One region of the Streptomyces sp. NPDC088747 genome, then DNA from elsewhere that is predicted to be linked to it. Evidence: predicted binding sites of a transcription regulator. Region 1 holds the regulator's gene; the other holds the start of a gene.
The links. Region 1 encodes HrcA, which represses chaperone genes, less so after heat shock. Its sites were predicted from a motif close to TTNGCACTCNGNNNNNCNGAGTGCNAA; they were not measured.
Positions count from the first base shown of each region.

Region 2: the regulator HrcA is predicted to act here: its motif matches at 1,424-1,450, upstream of groL (chaperonin GroEL).

Region 1 covers NZ_JBIVKZ010000015.1:169,498-176,048, forward strand. Annotated here, with positions in the region: gene ACIP79_RS30720 (VOC family protein) at 1-36, opposite strand, end outside; gene ACIP79_RS30725 (16S rRNA (uracil(1498)-N(3))-methyltransferase) at 62-802, opposite strand; gene ACIP79_RS30730 (nitronate monooxygenase) at 799-1,893, opposite strand; gene dnaJ (molecular chaperone DnaJ) at 2,028-3,167, opposite strand; gene hrcA (heat-inducible transcriptional repressor HrcA) at 3,168-4,184, opposite strand; partial or broken gene ACIP79_RS30745 (MBL fold metallo-hydrolase) at 4,359-4,550, shown strand; gene ACIP79_RS30750 (MBL fold metallo-hydrolase) at 4,767-5,459, shown strand; gene ACIP79_RS30755 (DUF3097 domain-containing protein) at 5,505-6,311, shown strand; gene hemW (radical SAM family heme chaperone HemW) at 6,523-6,551, opposite strand, start outside.
Region 2 covers NZ_JBIVKZ010000018.1:57,484-64,034, reverse strand. Annotated here, with positions in the region: gene thrC (threonine synthase) at 1-260, shown strand, start outside; gene ACIP79_RS33475 (MoaD/ThiS family protein) at 333-608, shown strand; gene ACIP79_RS33470 (cold-shock protein) at 1,072-1,278, shown strand; gene groL (chaperonin GroEL) at 1,612-3,237, shown strand; gene ACIP79_RS33460 (NADH:flavin oxidoreductase) at 3,522-4,640, shown strand; gene ACIP79_RS33455 (metallophosphoesterase family protein) at 5,078-5,980, shown strand; gene ACIP79_RS33450 (hypothetical protein) at 6,029-6,551, opposite strand, start outside.

The sequences.
Region 1 (6,551 bases):
GTCAGAGACGAGCAGCCGTACTTGGGCGAGTTCCAAGGGAACCTCCAGTGGTCCAAGTGGTCTAGGACCAGCGACCGGTGCGGCCCAGGAGCAGTGCCGCCGCCGCGGTCCCGGCGGTCGAGGTGCGCAGCACGCTGCGCCCCAGACGGTAGGCCCGTGCGCCCGCCTCGGCGAAGAGCGTCAGCTCCTCCGGGGAGACGCCTCCTTCGGGGCCGATCACGAGCACGATCTCACCCCGTGCGGGGAGTTCGGCGGTGGCCAGGGGTTCGTCGCCGCTCTCGTGCAGCACGGCCGCGAGATCGGCTTTGGCGAGAAGTGCGGCAACCTGCCGGGTCGTCATCGCGTCCGCGACCTCGGGAAAGCGGACCCGGCGGGACTGCTTGCCCGCCTCGCGGGCGGTGGCCCGCCACTTGGCGAGCGCCTTCAGGCCCCGCTCGCCCTTCCACTGCGTGACACAGCGGGACGCCGTCCAGGGAACGATCGCGTCCACGCCCGTCTCGGTCATCGTCTCGACGGCCAGCTCGCCCCGGTCGCCCTTGGGCAGGGCCTGCACGACGGTGAGGCGGGGCTCCTCCGCCGGTTCCTCGGAGACGGAGTCCATGTGCACGACGAGCCGGTCCTTGCCCTCGCTGCCGGTCACCACGCAGTCCGCCCAGCGACCCGCCCCGTCGGTGAGGACCACGTCCTCACCGGCCCGCAGCCGCTTCACGGAGACCGCGTGCCGTCCCTCGGCCCCGTCGAGGACGTAACGCCCGCCCTCACCCGCCTGGAAGTGCTCGACCACGAACACCGGCGCCGTCATCGGCCCGTACCCCCGGCCCCGTCCTCCGGGAACGTCGACAACGCTGTCGTCGCCGCCTCGAGTTCGGCGCTCAGCACCTCCACCAGCTGCGCCGCGGGCATCTCCCGGGCCATCTTGTGCCCCTGGCCCGCCCACAGCGCCATGCCCTGCGCGTCGCCCGCCTTGGCCGCCGCCTTGCGCAGCGGCGAGGTGAGGTGGTGGACCTCGGGGTAGGCGGCGGGCGCGTAGGGACCGTGCTCCCGCAGGAACCGGTTGACCAGTCCGCGCGCCGGGCGCCCGGAGAAGGCTCGTGTCAACTCCGTACGTACGAAGAGGGGGTTGGTCAGCGCCTGCTTGTGCACGGCGTGCGCGCCGGACTCGGGGGTGGCGAGGAACGCCGTGCCGAGCTGGGCCGCGTTCGCGCCGGCCGCGAGCACCGCGGCGATCTGGCTGCCGCGCATGATGCCGCCCGCGGCGACGACCGGGATCCGCACGGTCTGGCGCACCTGCGCGATCAGCGAGAGCAGTCCGATGCCGGTGCCGTCCGTCTCCGGGTTGTCGCGGTGGGTGCCCTGGTGGCCGCCCGCCTCGACGCCCTGCACGATGACGGCGGCGGCGCCGGCCCGTTCCACGGCGAGTGCCTCCTCGGCCGTGGTCGCGGTGACCAGGGTGAGGGTGCCGGCGCGGGCGAGGGACTCCAGGACGTCCTGGGCGGGGATGCCGAAGTGGAAGGAGACCACCGGCACCGGGTTGTCGTGGAGGACCGCGAGTTTGGCGTCGTAGCCGTCGTCACGGCCGCTGTCCGGCTCGCCCAGTTCGGTCTCGTACCACGCGGCCTCACCGGCGAGCTGGCTGGCGTAGACCTCGACGGCGGCCTTGTCCGCGAACTCCGGGTGCGGCATGAAGAGGTTCACACCGAAGGGGCGGGTGGTGATCCCGCGCAGCTGCTTGATCTCCTGGTACATACCGTCGGCGGTCTTGTACCCGGCGGCGAGGAACCCGAGCCCGCCGGCCTCGGACACGGCGGCCGCGAGATGCGGGACGGACACTCCGCCCGCCATGGGGGCCTGCACGATCGGAAGCGGGAAGAGATCGGTCAGTGCGGAGGACATGACGGCATGTTGTCACGTCCTCCGAACAAGTCCGAATCGGGCTTTCCCGGTGGCACGAGCCACCACACACCCGCCGCGGCGGGTACGGCCCGGAGCTGAGGAGACCCCGCCCCGGCGAGCGGGGCGGGGTCTCCTCAGCGACCGTTGAAAGCGTCCTTCAGCCGCGAGAACAGCCCCTGCTGACCGGGCTGGAACTGCCCGACAGGCCGCTCCTCGCCGCGCAGCACCGCCAGCTCGCGCAGCACGCGCTCCTGCTCGGCGTCGAGCTTGGACGGCGTCATCACCTCGACGTGCACGACGAGGTCACCGCGCCCGCCGCCCCTCAGGTGCGTGATGCCGCGCCCGTGCAGCGGGACCGACTGCCCGGACTGCGTGCCCGGACGGATGTCGATCTCCTCCATGCCGTCGAGCGTCTCCAGCGGCACCTTGGTGCCGAGGGCCGCCGCGGTCATCGGGATGGTGACCGTGCAGTGCAGGTCGTCGCCGCGCCGCTGGAAGACGGCGTGCGGGAGTTCGTGGATCTCGACGTACAGGTCACCGGCGGGGCCGCCGCCGGGGCCTACCTCGCCCTCGCCCGCGAGCTGGATCCGGGTGCCGTTGTCGACGCCGGCCGGGATCTTGACGGTCAGCGTCCGGCGTGACCGGACCCGGCCGTCGCCCGCGCACTCCGGGCAGGGGCTCGGGACGACGGTCCCGAAGCCCTGGCACTGCGGGCAGGGCCGCGAGGTCATGACCTGGCCGAGGAAGGACCGGGTGACCTGCGACACCTCACCGCGACCGCGGCACATGTCACAGGTCTGCGCGGAGGTTCCCGGCGCGGCGCCCTCGCCGTTGCAGGTGGCGCAGACGACGGCCGTGTCGACCTGGATGTCCTTCGTGGTGCCGAAGGCGGCCTCGTCCAGCTCGATCTCGAGCCGGATCATGGCGTCCTGGCCGCGCCGCGTGCGTGACCGGGGGCCACGCTGCGACGCCGTGCCGAAGAAGGCGTCCATGATGTCCGAGAAGTTCCCGAAGCCGCCGGCGCCGAAGCCACCGGGGCCGCCCGCGCCGCCCGCCTGGGACAGCGGGTCGCCGCCGAGGTCGTAGACCTGCTTCTTCTGCGGGTCCGACAACACCTCGTAGGCGGCGTTGATCTCCTTGAAGCGCTCCTGCGTCTTCGGGTCGGGATTGACGTCAGGGTGCAGCTCGCGGGCGAGCCTCCTGAACGCCTTCTTGATCTCGTCCTGGGACGCGTCGCGGCGCACGCCGAGTACGGCGTAGTAGTCCGTGGCCACTCAGGACTCCGCCAGGATCTGTCCGACGTACCGTGCCACCGCTCGTACCGCTCCCATCGTGCCGGGGTAATCCATGCGGGTCGGTCCGACCACGCCGAGTTTCGCTACTGCCTCGTCGCCCGAACCGTAGCCGACGGAGACGACGGACGTGGAGTTGAGTCCCTCATACGCGTTCTCATGACCGATCCGTACGGTCATGCCCGAATCCCCCGCCTCACCAAGCAACTTGAGAAGCACGACCTGCTCCTCCAGTGCCTCCAGGACGGGCCTGATGGTGAGAGGGAAGTCATGTCCGAACCGGGTCAGATTGGCGGTGCCGCCGATCATCAGCCGCTCCTCGGTCTGCTCGACGAGCGCCTCCAGGAGGGTGGAGAGCACCGTGGTGACCGCGCCGCGGTCCTCCGCCTCGAAGGCGTCGGGCAGGTCCTGCACCAGTTGCGGAACGTCCGAGAAGCGACGGCCCGCGACCCGGCTGTTGAGCCGCGCGCGTAGATCCGCCAGAGACGTCTCCCCGAAGGGCGCCGGACAGTCGATCAGCCGCTGCTCGACCCGGCCGGTGTCGGTGATCAGGACGAGCATGACGCGGGCCGGTGCCAGCGACAGCAGCTCCACGTGCCGCACTGTCGACCGGGTGAGGGACGGGTACTGCACGACCGCGACCTGCCGTGTGAGCTGCGCGAGCAGCCGCACGGTCCGCCCGACGACGTCGTCGAGATCGACGGCGCCGTCGAGGAAGTTCTGGATGGCCCGCCGCTCGGGCGCGGTCATCGGCTTGACGCCCGCGAGCTTGTCGACGAAGAGCCGGTAGCCCTTGTCGGTGGGGATGCGCCCGGCGCTGGTGTGCGGCTGGGCGATGTAACCCTCGTCCTCCAGGGCGGCCATGTCGTTGCGGACCGTCGCCGGGGAGACCCCGAGCCGGTGCCGCTCGGTGAGGGCCTTGGAACCGACCGGTTCCTCCGTCCCCACGTAGTCCTGGACGATGGCGCGCAGCACTTCGAGCCTGCGTTCACTGAGCATCGCGCGCACCTCCAGATGTCGTCGCCTCGGTCTGTCCTCGCGGTCCTTCCCCTTGGCACTCAATGCATGCGAGTGCCAACGGTCCCCGGCCAGTGTACGGCGGGGAGGTACGCCCCCGGCAAGGGCGGCCCCGCCCGGTCGTGCCGAGGCCCTCCTCGCCGTTAGCGTCTGCCCATGAGCGTGACTTGGGAAGAGGCGGGGTGGGAGAGACTCACGCCGCGGACCGGCCGACGACGCCTTCCGGACTGGGACTGCACGGTCGGGCTCGTGGCGGGCGAGGAAGCAGCGCTGCTGATCGACGCGGGTTCGAGCCTGCGGGAGGGCGCGCGGTTGCGCGTCGAGGCGCGGGGGTTGCTTGGCGGGGGGCGGGGGTTGCTCGGCGGGGGGCCTGGGCTGCCTGGCGGAGCGCAGGGGCGGCCCGGCGAGGCACGGGAGCTGCCCGGCGGAGCGCAAGGGCGGCCCGGCGAGGCACGGGGGCTGCTTGGCGGGGCACGGGAGCTGCCCGGCGGGGCGCAGGGGCAGCCCACCGAGGCACGGGAGCTGCCCGGCCTAGCGCAGGGGCAGCCCGGCGAGGCACGGGGGCTGCTTGGCGGGGTGGCCGGCCTGCCGCCGGGGGCGCGACCGGCCCCGGATGCCCGTCCAGCTCTGGATGCCCGTCCAGCCCCGGACGCCCGTGCAGCTCCGGACGCCCGTCCCGCCCCGGATGTCCTCCCGCGGCCCGCCACCGGCCGTCGGGTGACTCATCTCGCGCTCACCCATCCGCACTTCGACCACGTCTTCGGCGCGGCCGCCTTCGCGGGCGTGGAGGTGTTCGGGGCGGTCGGCCTGGACACGGTCCTGGCGCACGGCCGCGAGGAACTGCGCCGGGACGCCGTACGCAACGGCCTGGACCCGCGGGAGGCCGCCGAGGCCGCCGACCTGCTGGTACGCCCCCGCCACCACGTCTCCGGAGAGCTGACCCTGGACCTGGGCGGCGGCACCCGGGTCCTGCTCGCGAACCTCGGTCCCGGCCACAGCGGCCACGACCTGGTGGTCCTGGTACCGGGATCGCCGCCGGAGCCCGCGGTCGTCTTCTGCGGCGATCTGGTGGAGGAGTCGGGCGAACCCCAGGCGGGCACCGACGCCGTGCCGTCCCGGTGGCCGGCGGCACTGGACCGGCTGCTCGCTCTGGGCGGGGAGGACGCGGTGTACGTGCCCGGTCACGGAGCGGTGGTCGACGCGGCGTTCGTCCGGGCCCAACGGACCGCGCTGGCCGCCCGTTTCGGCGTGTCGTAGGAGGCCGTACGCCATCGGGGCCCCGCTTCTCCTATCGTCATCCGAATGCGCCAGTACTCTCCGGACCTGACCCCGCCGTGGAAGAAGCCCAAGCCCGTGCCCGAGGTCCCGGCCGACCCCGGTCTGGTGGTCGAGGAACCCGGCACCGGCTTCTGCGGCGCGGTGATCCGCTGCGAGGCGGGCACGGTGACGCTGGAGGACCGCTTCGGCAAGCACCGGGTCTTCCCGATGGAGCCGCGCGGCTTCCTCCTGGAGGGCAGGGTGGTGACGCTGGTCCGCCCGGCGGCCGGGGCGCCCGTACGTCCCTCCCGCACCGCCTCCGGATCGGTCGCGGTGCCGGGCGCGCGGGCGCGGGTGGCGCGGGCCGGCCGGATCTACGTGGAGGGCCGGCACGACGCCGAGCTCGTCGAACGCGTCTGGGGCGACGACCTGCGCATCGAGGGCGTCGTCGTCGAGTACCTGGAGGGCGTCGACGACCTGCCCGCGATCGTCGCCGACTTCGATCCCGGGCCCGATGCCCGTCTCGGCGTCCTCGTCGACCACCTCGTGCCCGGCACCAAGGAGTCCCGCATCGCCGCCGCGGTCACCAGCGACCACGCCCTGGTCGTCGGCCATCCCTACATCGACATCTGGGAAGCCGTGAAGCCCGCCTCCGTCGGCATCGCCGCCTGGCCCCGCGTCCCACGCGGCCAGGACTGGAAAACCGGCGTCTGCCGTGCACTGGGCTGGCCCGACAACACCGGCGCCGCCTGGCAGCACATCCTGTCCCACGTACGCTCCTACAAGGACCTGGAACCGGAGCTCCTGGGCCGCGTCGAGGAACTGATCGACTTCGTGACGACACCGGAGTAGACCCCAGCGCGTTTCCTCGCCCCCTCCGCCCCTTCCCGTCCCGTACCTGGGGGCTGCCGCCCCCAGACCCCCGCATCGCGCTGACGCGCTCGTCCTCAAACGCCGGACGGGCTGAAAAGAAATTAGCCCCTCCGGCGTTTGAGGAGCGGGGGTTCGGGGGCGGAGCCCCCGAGTTCGGGACGGGAAGGGGCGGAGGGGGCGAAAGTAGCCCTCAGTCGACCAGGTCGCGGACGACCGCGT
Region 2 (6,551 bases), on a different contig from region 1:
TGGACGACGAGCAGATCGTCGAGGCGATCAAGCTCCTCGCGCGGACCGAGGGGATCTTCGCCGAGACGGCGGGTGGCGTCACGGTGGGTGTGACGAAGAAGCTGATCGAGAACGGTCTGCTCGACCCGACCCTCACCACCGTCGTCCTCAACACCGGCGACGGTCTCAAGACCCTGGACGCGGTGGCCTCGGACACCGGGCTCACCGCGACCATCCGCCCGAACCTGGACTCCTTCCGCGAGGCCGGCCTCGCGTCCTGAGCGGGGGCGTTCCGCTGGAATGCCGTATCAGCACCGCGCCCATGGGCCCGTAAACCTGACCGGAGGTCAATCGTGAGCGTCAACGTCCGCATCCCCACCATCCTGCGCACCTACACCGGCGGCAAGGCCGAGGTGCCCGCCGAGGGCGGCACCCTCGGCGAGGTGATCGCCGACCTGGAGCAGAACCACACCGGCATCGCCGCGCGCGTCCTGGACGACCAGGGCAAGCTGCGCCGCTTCGTCAACGTGTACGTGAACGACGACGACGTCCGCTTCGAGCAGGGCCTGGAGACGGCGACGCCGGACGGCGCGGGCGTCTCGATCATCCCGGCCGTCGCGGGCGGCTGACCCCTGCTGACACTGAGTAATCGCCGTTACCTTCGGTAATGGTAATTACCGAGAGTTCATCGAATTGCCCCCTCCGTGAGAGAAGCGGAGGGGGCAATTCTGTATGATTGAGCGCGGTACAGTTGGGGAAGCTGCTTCGCTTTCGAGTCGGTTCCATGCCGGGTGCATATGAGTCCTCGCGTGACGCCCGACAAGAAGCAGCCAATGTACCCCGTATATTTGAGCCGTTTATGGCATTTATGGGGCCCGACTTGCCCGGAATCTTTGCGAATTCTCCGGATATTCCCGATCGGTCTTGCCCAGAATTCTCGTCCGATTGACCTGTTGCAGAGGGCAGTTGGACGGATACATTCAGCCGCGGTCGACGCGTTCCGGCGCACACCCCCAATCCTTGGGGGGTGAGGTCTGACCCGGGCCCGCGAAGTGCGGTCCTGTGCAAGGGCCAGTAATAGGGGAGTTAGGCATGGCTCAGGGCACCGTCAAATGGTTCAACGCGGAGAAGGGGTACGGCTTCATCGCGGTCGACGGTGGTGCGGATGTATTCGTCCACTACAGCGCGATTCAGATGGACGGCTACCGCACCCTTGAAGAGGGCCAGCGGGTCGAGTTCGAGATCTCGCAGGGCCAGAAAGGGCCGCAGGCGGACATGGTCCGGCTGGCGACCAGCTGAAGCACGCGCCGACTGATAGCTCTGTTCGACGTGACGAAGGGCTCGTGTCCCCGGCAGGGGGCACGAGCCCTTCGGTCTGTCCGGCCTCCGCCGCCCCTCGCGCCCGTGTGCGCCCCCCGCTCCACCTGCGGATCTTCCGGAGCCGCTTGCACTCGGTAGGGGCGAGTGCTAATCATTGGCGTTAGCACTCTGAAGGTGAGAGTGACAACGAGGACCGGGTCAGTGAGGCCCGCAGGCCAAGTGGGGCAAGGAACCACGCGGCACGCAGGCCGTCCGTCGCGGGCGCGGGCGCGGTCCGGAGCAATCCACCCCAGTCCGGGAGGACCACTTCACATGGCCAAGATCATCGCGTTCGACGAGGAGGCACGGCGCGGTCTCGAGCGCGGGATGAACCAGCTCGCCGACGCCGTCAAGGTCACCCTTGGCCCCAAGGGCCGCAACGTCGTCCTCGAGAAGAAGTGGGGCGCCCCCACGATCACCAACGATGGTGTTTCCATCGCCAAGGAGATCGAGCTCGAGGACCCGTACGAGAAGATCGGCGCCGAGCTGGTCAAGGAAGTCGCCAAGAAGACGGACGACGTCGCCGGCGACGGTACGACCACCGCGACCGTTCTGGCGCAGGCGCTGGTCCGCGAGGGCCTGCGCAACGTAGCCGCCGGTGCCAACCCGATGGCCCTCAAGCGTGGTATCGAGAAGGCCGTCGAGGCCGTCTCCGGTGCCCTCCTTGAGCAGGCCAAGGATGTCGAGACCAAGGAGCAGATCGCTTCCACGGCCTCCATCTCCGCCGCCGACACCCAGATCGGCGAGCTCATCGCCGAGGCGATGGACAAGGTCGGCAAGGAAGGCGTCATCACCGTCGAGGAGTCCCAGACCTTCGGTCTGGAGCTGGAACTCACCGAGGGTATGCGCTTCGACAAGGGCTACATCTCGGCGTACTTCGCCACCGACATGGAGCGTATGGAGTCCGTCCTGGACGACCCGTACATCCTGATCGCCAACTCGAAGATCGCCAGCGTCAAGGACCTGCTCCCGCTCCTGGAGAAGGTCATGCAGTCGGGCAAGCCGCTGCTGATCATCGCCGAGGACGTCGAGGGCGAGGCTCTGTCGACGCTGGTCGTCAACAAGATCCGTGGCACCTTCAAGTCCGTCGCCGTCAAGGCTCCGGGCTTCGGTGACCGCCGCAAGGCCATGCTCGGCGACATCGCCATCCTCACGGGCGGCGAGGTCATCTCCGAGGAGGTCGGCCTCAAGCTGGAGAACGCGGGTATCGACCTGCTGGGCCGTGCCCGCAAGGTCGTCATCACCAAGGACGAGACGACGATCGTCGACGGCTCCGGCTCCGCCGACCAGGTCGCCGGCCGGGTCAACCAGATCCGCGCCGAGATCGACAACTCCGACTCGGACTACGACCGCGAGAAGCTCCAGGAGCGTCTGGCGAAGCTGGCCGGCGGCGTGGCCGTCATCAAGGCCGGTGCCGCCACGGAGGTCGAGCTCAAGGAGCGCAAGCACCGCATCGAGGACGCCGTTCGCAACGCGAAGGCGGCCGTCGAGGAGGGCATCGTCGCCGGTGGTGGCGTGGCTCTCATCCAGGCTTCCTCGGTCTTCGAGAAGCTGGAGCTCACGGGTGACGAGGCGACCGGCGCCAACGCCGTGCGGCTCGCCCTGGAGGCCCCGCTCAAGCAGATCGCCGTCAACGGCGGTCTCGAGGGTGGCGTCATCGTCGAGAAGGTGCGCAACCTGCCCGTCGGCCACGGCCTCAACGCCGCGACCGGTGAGTACGTCGACATGATCGCCGAAGGCATCATCGACCCGGCGAAGGTCACGCGCTCTGCCCTGCAGAACGCCGCGTCCATCGCCGCGCTGTTCCTCACCACCGAGGCCGTCATCGCCGACAAGCCGGAGAAGGCCGCCGCGGGCGGCGCTCCGGGCGGCATGCCGGGCGGTGACATGGACTTCTGATCCACCTCGGGGCTCCGGCCCCCGGTAGATCACCGTCCTTCGTACCGAGGGCGGCACCCCTTCTCCCAAGGGGTGCCGCCCTCGGGCGTTTCCGTTTCCGTGATCACGTCGGGGAGTGACCTGGATCACATGACGGTTGCCCCGGGGTCGGAATGCGATGACGGGGGGACCGGTTGACGCTCTTGAAGCGAGTCAATGCACGTGCACATATCCATCACATGTACCTATGCACGAGCATCTCGCGCCGACCGGCTTCCGACCGACTCTCCCCCAGGAGTACTCACGTGACACTCGCCCCCTCGCGCGCGGCCCAGATCCTGTCCCGCCCCCTCGCCCTCAACGGCCTGACCGTCCCGAACCGGATCGTCATGGCGCCGATGACCCGCCAGTTCTCCCCGGGCGGCATCCCGGGCGAGGATGTCGTGTCGTACTACGCCCGCCGCGCCGCCGCGGGTGTGGGCCTCATCGTCACCGAGGGCACGTACATCGGCCACGAGTCGGCCGGGCAGAGCGACCGGATCCCGCGTTTCCACGGCGAGGAGCAGCTCGCGGGCTGGGCGAAGGTGGCGGAGGCCGTGCACGCGGCGGGCGGGAAGATCGTGCCGCAGCTCTGGCACATCGGCATGGTCCGCAGCGCGGGTGAGCCGCCCTTCGCGGAAGCCCCCGCGGTCGGCCCGTCCGGCCTGCGGATCAACGGCACCGCCGGTGAGGGCAGGGAGATGACCCAGGCGGACCTGGACGACGTCATCGCGGCGTTCGCCGAGGCCGCGGCGGACGCCGAGCGCATCGGCTTCGACGGTGTCGAACTGCACGGCGCGCACGGCTACCTGATCGACCAGTTCCTGTGGGAGGGCACCAACCGGCGCACCGACGCGTACGGCGGTGACCTCGTCGCCCGTACGAGGTTCGCGACCGAGATCGTCGCCGCGGTCCGCGCCGCGGTCTCCCCGTCCTTCCCTGTCCTCTTCCGGTACTCGCAGTGGAAGCAGGAGGCCTACGACGCCCGCCTCGCGGAGACGCCCGAGGAGCTCGGCGCCCTCCTGTTCCCGCTCGCCGAGGCCGGAGTGGACGCCTTCCACGCGTCGACGCGCCGCTACTGGCTCCCGGAGTTCGAGGGCTCGGACCTCAACCTGGCGGGCTGGACGAAGAAGCTGACGGGCAAGCCCGCCATCACCGTCGGGTCGGTCGGCCTCGACGGCGACTTCATCAGCGGCTTCGCGGGCGAGGGCGCCGCGGCGGCCGGCCTCGACAACCTGCTGGACCGCCTGGAGCGCGAGGAGTTCGACCTCGTGGCGGTCGGCCGCGCGCTGCTCCAGGACCCGGAGTGGGCGGCGAAGGTCCTGGACGGCCGACACGGCGAACTGACCGCGTTCGACCCGGCGGCCATGGGCTCGCTGAGCTGACTCCAAGGCTCCGCCGCTTCCGGCTCCGCCGACGCTCCCGACTCGTCCGGGGCCCGCCTTGTCCGGGGCCCGCCTCGTCCGGTTCTCCCGGCCCTTCCGGCGCCCCGGCACCGCCGGTTGTTCCAGCACCGCCGGTTCGCTTCCCGTGCTGCCGGTTCTGTCGGGGTCCCCGTTGCTCCCGGGGCTCTCAATTCCTCCAAGCGCCCCGGCGTTGCCGGTTCCCTTCCCGTGCTGCCGGTTCTGTCGGGGCCCCCGTTCCTCCCGGGGCCCTCAACGCCTCCGGGCACCCCGGCGCCGCCGGTTCCCTTCCCGTGCTGCCGGTTCTGCCGGCGCTCCCCGCTCCTCCCGTGCCCGCCCTCGGCTCATCCACCTCCTCCGGAGGGCAGGGGCGAGGGCGTGCTCTGGTTGCCCGGACCGGTGGCCGCTAGCTTCGGAGCATGCGGATACTGCATCTGTCGGACACCCACATAGAACGTACGGACGCTCCCAACGCGGCCGGCGTCAACGCGAGCGAGTCGTTGCGGCTGCTGCTCACCGATCTGCGGCACCAGCGGGGCGTCGACGCGATCGTCGTCAGCGGTGACGTGGCCAACGACGGTGCCCCGGAGGCGTACACGGCCGTCCGCGAGACGTTGAGCGAGTTCGCGCTCCGGGAACTCGGCGGGAACATCCCGGTCTTCTACAGCACCGGCAACCACGACGAGCGCCAGGCCTTCGGCAAGGTGCTGGGCAGCGGCCACCTGGACGCGGACGGCACGGACCGCGCCGAGGCGGTGATGGACTCCGCCGACTCCGAGCGGGCGGCGGTGAGCACCGTCGACGGTTACCGCTTCGTCACCCTCGACTCGCTGGTGCCTGGCATGGTGCACGGGCACCTCGGCGGCGCGCAGCTCGACTGGCTCCGTGAGGTCCTGCGGACACCGGCGCCACGGGGCACGGTCCTGGTCTTCCACCACCCGCCGATCACCCTGGACGTCCCCACCCAACGGGCCTTCGGCCTGCGCAACCCGGCCGAGCTGGCCGACGCGATCCGCGGCGCGGACGTCCTGGCCGTCCTCACCGGCCACTTCCATCTGCAGATCTTCGGCTTCCTGGAGGCCACGCCGGTGTGGGTGACACCGGGCGTCGTCAACCGCATCGACCTGACCACGCGCCCCGGCACGGAACGGGCGGTCCGTGGCGCGTCGGCGTCGCTGGTGGAGCTGGGCGGGCCGTCCGGCCCGATGTTCCACACCTTCCACGCACGCGATCCGCGGGCCCACGAGACGGTGTACGAGCTGGACGAGGAGCAGACGCGGTCGCTGATCGCGCGGATGGGGCCCGGAGCGGACCGGGCATAGGCGGGCGGCCCGTCAGTGGGGCTCCGTCCATGAACTCCGGCCGCTGGGCTACAGGTTTCCCATCGGTTCGATGTCGATCTTCACGGGGGTGCCCCAGATGCGCAGCACCTCGTAGTCCGTGAACTCGTGGATCAGGCGGTACGCCATGCCCGGTCGCGGGGTCTTGCGCTCGGCGGCGAGATAGCGCTCCGCCTCGATCCGGTCCCGGCGTGGGGTGCCGCAGAGCTGCCACGCCTGGCCGTTCCAGACCTCCGGGAGCCAGCGCTGCTGGGGCTGGGGACGGTCCTCGCGCACGCCGTAGCGCGACTTGGTGCGCTCGGGGGCCTCCTCCGGGCCGGGGGGACGGCCGTGCGAGTAGGAGTCGTTCACCCGGGAGCGGCGGGCGGCGCGGCGGCGGGTCTCGCAGAGCAGGCACAGGTCGTCGGCGGCCTTGTCGACCGGGCCGTTCGGATGCTCGGCGCAGCGGGTGGTGGGCGCGGCGGTGGTGACCGTCTCGTCCAGCAGGTCCAGCGCCCGCTTCAGGTCGGCCTTCACCTCGTGCAGCTTCGTGTCGGGCGTGTCGGAGTTCAGC